2 regions of the Anoxybacillus sp. B2M1 genome follow, and region 1 is predicted to be linked to the other one. Evidence: riboswitches for the same ligand, from Rfam matches in the RefSeq annotation. Region 1 holds a riboswitch; the other holds the start of a gene.

Region 1 (3,126 bases):
CGTGCCAAATTAGATGAGTGGATTGATCAGCTGTATGATAAAGAAGTGTTTATCTTAGTGGATTCTGATGAAGCGGGAGAACGATTGCGAAAGCAGCTGCGCCGTGAATTTCCTGAGGCGGAGCATTTATATATTGATCGCATGTATCGAGAGGTGGCCGCAGCACCTAAAAAACATATTGCAACGGTGCTGCTGAGCGCTAATATTGATGTGTATGCAGATGATTGGTAAAAGGTGTGAAGAAGTGTGGAAGAAGTAACGATACAGCAATTAGATGAACTCATTCAGCAGGAGGAGTTTGTATGTTTGTATGTATATACACCGATGTGCGGCACATGCCAGCTGGCGAATCGCATGGTCAGCATTGTTCAAGAGCTAGTTTCTCATGTAGCCTTTCGGAAGACCGATATTAACTATATGCCGGATCGAGCGGTCAGCTGGGAAATTGAAAGTGTACCTTGCCTGTTGTTATTTAGAAACGGGGAAATGAAAAAGAAGTTATATGCATTTCAATCTGTCCCATATTTATATGAGGTGATTCAAGAATTGCAAAAGCCGTAATGCATGCATTTATGGATAAGAGAAGAACAAACAGTAGATGGGTCCATTTTAGATTGTGCAGAAGTGTTGGCATCCGTATAGATTGAAGCAAGCCTTTGGGGGCTTGCTTTTTTATTTAGAGTTTTTTTGACATATTTCTCGGGAAATATGAAAAATCGTGTCCATTTTCTTGATGATTTGTCGACAAGTTTATAAAGGAATTATGCCTTTTTCTATGGAAATAAATGAGAGAAAAGGATAATGGAGAGGCGGGAAAACGATGAAGATTTATGAATTAACTAAAAAATTTATGGAACGTGTACAGACGTTGCACCATCTGTTGCCGATTTTACCGGAGGAGGAACTCTACATTCGCTTTGAATGCGATGCAGAAACACTGATTTTCGCCATTTCAAAAACGGGAGTTCATCTGGCGAAGGAAGCTGATGAAAGGAAGATATTAACCATTAGAGGGTCGAAAGAGGCGCTTGTTAGTCTGTTGAAAGGTGAACTTAAATTGCAGCAGCAGCTCCGCTTAAAAGAATTAGTGGTTTCCGGTAGCTTTCGTCACATGCTTTTATTAGAATCGCTTCTTCATTTAGCTAAACCATATCGTTATGCCTCTTGAATATGAAATCACGAAATGTTATTGACATGATAAAAAAACAGTGTTATTATTCAGAAAAATAAAATAATAAACAAGTTCTTATCAAGAGTGGTGGAGGGACTGGCCCGATGAAGCCCGGCAACCGGTTTGACACGGTGCCAATTCCAGCAGGGTGTATCGCTCTGGCAGATAAGAAGAGTTAAAGGAAATTCCCCCCTCTTCTTATGATGAAGAGGGGGTTTTCATTTGATTATGAAAAGGAGAGGATGACAGTGGGCGAAAAATCATATCGTTTAGAAACGCTTGCGGTGCATGGGGGATTAAGTCCAGATCCTGTGACAGGAGCAAGAGCCGTTCCGATTTATCAATCGAACGCTTATCAATTTGCCAATACGGAGCATGCAGCCAACTTATTCGCATTGAAAGAAGAAGGGTACATTTATACGCGCATTCATAACCCGACCGCCACAGTCTTTGAGGAAAGAGTGGCACAATTAGAAGGAGGAATTGGAAGCCTTGCAGTAGCAAGCGGCATGGCCGCAATCACGCTTGCGATCTTAAATATAGCGCAAGCAGGAGACGAGATTGTGTCAGCTTCAACGCTATATGGAGGTACCTATAACCTCTTTGCCACTACCCTTCCGAAATATGGGATTAAAACGCATTTTGTTGATCCCGCTAATCCGGAAAATTTTCGTTCTGCCATTACGCCAAAAACGAAAGCGATCTTTGCAGAAACGATTGGTAATCCAAGTTTGCACGTACTAGATATTGAAGCGGTAGCCAACATTGCGCATGAGGCAGGCATTCCTCTCATTATTGATAATACGTTTGCCACTCCATATCTATGCCGTCCGATTGAGTATGGAGCGGATATCGTTGTTCATTCAGCTACTAAATGGCTGCTTGGAAACGGTACAACGCTTGGCGGCATTATTGTAGACGGAGGAAAGTTTAATTGGGATTCTCCTAAATTTCCGGGATTTACAACTCCGGATCCAAGCTATCACAATCTTGTGTATGCAGAAGCTTTAGGTCCGGCTGCTTATATCATTAAGGCTCGTGTGCAATTGCTGCGGGATCTTGGACCAGCGATTAGCCCATTTAATGCGTTTCAATTTAATTTAGGGCTTGAGACGCTTCATGTACGCATGAAAGAGCATATTGCTAACACGCGTCGGATTGTAGACTATTTAGATCGCCATCCGGCAGTAGAATGGGTGCTGTATCCTGGACACGAAAAGCATCCAGCCCAAAATTTGGCCGAAAAATATTTGCCGAAAGGAGCGGGAGCCGTTGTGGTGTTCGGCATTAAAGGAGGAAGAGAAGCGGGAGCGGCTCTCATTAACAACGTGAAGCTTTGGTCGCACTTGGCCAATGTAGGAGACGCCAAAAGCTTAATTATTCATCCAGCCAGCACCACGCATCAGCAGTTGAGCTCAGAAGATTTGCAGGCCTCGGGAGTTACGGAAGACTTGATTCGTCTATCGGTCGGCATCGAAAATGTAGAAGACTTAATTGATGATTTAGAACAGGCCATCTCCATTGCCACAGGAATTCGTTCGCTGTATTCAGAAGTGTAAAGAATAGCCGCAAACAATTGAATCGGTCATAAAAATAGTCCATTCATCTTGATGAAACAATAGTTTCAATGAAGGGTTAGAACATATCAAAAACAAGGCGTGTTGATGATCCAATAAAAGCCGACTAACATCGCCCGATTCCTCGCTTTTCTGTCGTAATCTGTAACCTCTTTGCTTGCCGGCTTGTCAGCATGTCCTTGTCATACAACGAACGTTTTGCGGGCAAAATGGGTTCGCCAGTGTGTTTGTTCGAAGGAGATGCCGAAAAGGTTGTGTTAAGCCAGAGCATTTTGAATGGATCATCGGCGCTTGTGTATGGATTCTATAATTAGGAATAATTTTTTCTGTTGACACCTTCCTTTATAGAATGATAGAATCACTTTTGTAATTTGTATA
Region 2 (3,126 bases), 1.7 Mb from region 1:
GCGAGATCGTATCCGGTTGTCCATAGTTCAGGAAGGACGATGACGTCAACAGAACTTTGACAAACTTTTTCGATCTCTTGTTGAACGCGGCGTTTATTTTCCGCAGGATTTCCGAAAGCAATATCGAGCTGAAGACAAGCAATTTTCAATGTCATAATCGTTCACCTCAAAAAAATGTCTTTACAATTTAATTTTTACGATATATGATGTTTGACTAGAATTTCAAGAATTTTTTGAGTAGGTGAAGCAATTGAAATCATTTGTCCAATCCGAGTTGTTGCAAAGCCTTCCGAAGCAGTTTTTTGCTTCGCTTGTCGACAAAGTAGGAAAAGTGGTGGCTCAAGGACATGATGTGATTAATCTTGGCCAAGGCAATCCTGATCAACCGACGCCTCCGCATATCGTAGAAGCGCTGCAAAAAGCGGCGGCTAATCCAAAATACCATAAGTATTCTCCGTTTCGTGGCTATTCGTTTTTAAAAGAGGCGGTCGCTGCTTTCTATCAGCGCGAATATGGCGTTACGGTTGATCCTGAGCGAGAGGTAGCTGTCTTATTCGGCGGAAAGGCAGGGCTTGTGGAAATCCCGCAGTGCTTATTAAATCCGGGCGATGTTGTGCTTGTTCCGGATCCGGGATACCCTGATTATTGGTCGGGAGTGGCATTAGCGCGTGCGAAAATGGAAATGATGCCGCTTTATAGCGAAAACGGCTTTTTGCCTGATTATCGTCAATTGGATGAAAAGGTGGTGGAGAAAGCCAAGCTGATGTTTTTAAATTATCCAAATAACCCGACGGGGGCTGTAGCGACAGACTCGTTTTTTGCAGAGACCGTTTCATTTGCACAAAAGCATGGAATTTGCGTTGTCCATGACTTTGCTTATGGTGCGATTGGATTTGACGGGCAAAAACCGATCAGCTTTTTGCAGACGGAAGGAGCCAAGGATGTCGGTATTGAAATTTATACATTTTCCAAAACGTATAATATGGCTGGCTGGCGCATAGGTTTGGCGATTGGCAATGAAAGTGTGATTGCTGCGATCAATCTTTTGCAAGACCACTTATATGTCAGCTTGTTTGGTGCGATTCAGGAAGCGGCAGCGGTTGCGCTGCTTGAGTCACAGCAATGCGTGACGGAGTTGGTAGCGTTGTATGAATCACGGCGCAATGCGTTCATTGGAGCTTTACAGGAAATTGGTTGGAACGTAAGTGCTCCAGCCGGCTCCTTTTTTGCTTGGCTGCCGGTACCAAAGGGCTGGACTTCGGAACGCTTTGCTGATTTATTGCTTGAGCAGGCGCATGTTGTGGTGGCGCCTGGGATTGGATTTGGCGAGCACGGGGAAGGATATGTGCGCGTCGGGCTGTTGACAAGCGAAGAACGTTTGACAGAAGCGGCACGGCGCATCGCTAAGCTCGATCTTTTTCAGCAAGCGGTAAAAAAATAATTGACAATCTGCATGATCCCTGTCATAATTCGAATTAAATTTGCAAAACGAAAATTTCAAAAAAATGAATAGAAGCTGTCATTCTTATCAAGAGCAGGTGGAGGGACGAGCCCAATGAAGCCCGGCAACCGACTTAACCAACGTTAAGCACGGTGCTAATTCTTGCAGCATTATGCTGAGAGATAAGAAGAGTTGAAACCAAAGCCTCTTCTTATGGAAGAGGTTTTTTATTGGAATTGGAGGGATGAGAATGAGCCAAGTCATCGCCACGTATCTGCTTTATGATGAGGCTGATTTGGAGAAGAAGGCAGAGAAAATCGCGCTTGGCTTAACGATCGGTTCATGGACCGAATTGCCGTTTTTGGAAAAAGAACAACTGCGTAAACATAAAGGAACGGTTGTGCATGTGCAACCGTTTGAAGAAAGCGAACGTGCCAATCAATATTTCGGAAAACGTTTGAAGCGGGGAATGGTCAAGATCGCTTACCCAAGTGCCAACTTCAGCGCCGATTTGCCCGCTGTTTTGACGACGGTGTTTGGGAAATTGTCATTAGATGGCGCGATTAAGCTGATCGATTTAGAGTTTTCTGATGATCTAAAGAAAGCATTTCCCGGTCCTCGCTTCGGCATTAAGGGAATTCGCGCAAAGCTGGATGTTTATGGCCGCCCGCTGTTAATGAGCATTTTTAAAGGTGTGATCGGGCGCGATTTGTCCTATTTATCCAAGCAGCTGAGACAGCAGGCGCTTGGAGGAGTAGATCTTGTCAAGGATGATGAAATTTTATTTGAAAATGAACAGGCACCATTCGAAAAGCGAATTGCGGAAGGAAAAAAAGTCTTGCAACACGTATATGAAGAGACAGGGCATAGAACGCTTTATGCGGTGAATCTTTCGGGAAAAACGTTTGAGTTAAAAGAGAAAGCGAAGCGAGCGGCGGAGCTTGGCGCCGATTTGCTGCTGTTCAACGTGTTCGCGTACGGGCTGGATGTATTGCAAGGATTGCGGGAGGATGAGGAGATTTCCATTCCGATTATGGCGCATCCGGCGTTTAGCGGGGCGTTGACCCCGTCGGAATTTTACGGTGTAAGCCATCCTTTGTTGCTTGGCAAGCTCGTTCGCATGGCAGGGGCCGATTTTTCCTTGTTCCCGTCTCCATATGGAAACGTCGCTTTGGCCAAGGAAGAAGCAAATGGCATTGCCTATGAATTAACGAAGGAAGATGTATTTTTACAGACGCTTCCTGTTCCGTCTGCCGGCATTCATCCAGGGCTGGTTCCGCTTCTTATCCGCGATTTTGGCATCGACAGCGTCATTAATGCAGGAGGCGGGGTGCATGGACACCCAGAGGGAGCGGCAGGAGGCGGGAAGGCATTTAGCGCCGCAATCGCGGCAGTATTAGCCGGAAAGCCTTTAAGTGAGGCGGCAAAGGAAAACCATTCATTGCAAAAAGCAATGGCTTTATGGGGCACTCAAGAGGTGAAAGTATGACGAAACCGATTATTTTTTGTGATTTCGATGGCACGATTACGAATAATGACAACATTATAGCGATTATGAAGCAATTTGCTCCGCCGCAATGGGAAAGCATCAAAGAGGATGTGCTCGCGCAACGCTGCTCTGTTCAAGATGGCGTCGGAGCGATGTTTTCGCTTCTTCCTTCCCGGCTAAAAGAAGAGATTACGAA

The links. Region 1 has a riboswitch for S-adenosylmethionine ahead of GFC28_RS15335 (O-acetylhomoserine aminocarboxypropyltransferase/cysteine synthase family protein). Riboswitches for the same ligand answer to the same signal wherever they lie in the genome.
Region 2: another riboswitch for S-adenosylmethionine. It lies ahead of mtnW (2,3-diketo-5-methylthiopentyl-1-phosphate enolase); the one in region 1 lies ahead of GFC28_RS15335 (O-acetylhomoserine aminocarboxypropyltransferase/cysteine synthase family protein).

The regions. Positions count from the first base shown of each region.
Region 1 covers NZ_CP015435.1:3,153,210-3,156,335, forward strand. Annotated here, with positions in the region: gene GFC28_RS15320 (toprim domain-containing protein) at 1-231, shown strand, start outside; gene GFC28_RS15325 (thioredoxin family protein) at 247-561, shown strand; gene GFC28_RS15330 (SCP2 sterol-binding domain-containing protein) at 821-1,168, shown strand; SAM riboswitch class I at 1,244-1,343, shown strand; gene GFC28_RS15335 (O-acetylhomoserine aminocarboxypropyltransferase/cysteine synthase family protein) at 1,414-2,730, shown strand.
Region 2 covers NZ_CP015435.1:1,489,243-1,492,368, reverse strand. Annotated here, with positions in the region: gene GFC28_RS07200 (carbon-nitrogen family hydrolase) at 1-155, opposite strand, end outside; gene GFC28_RS07195 (pyridoxal phosphate-dependent aminotransferase) at 251-1,441, shown strand; SAM riboswitch class I at 1,523-1,630, shown strand; gene mtnW (2,3-diketo-5-methylthiopentyl-1-phosphate enolase) at 1,692-2,930, shown strand; gene GFC28_RS07185 (2-hydroxy-3-keto-5-methylthiopentenyl-1-phosphate phosphatase) at 2,927-3,126, shown strand, end outside.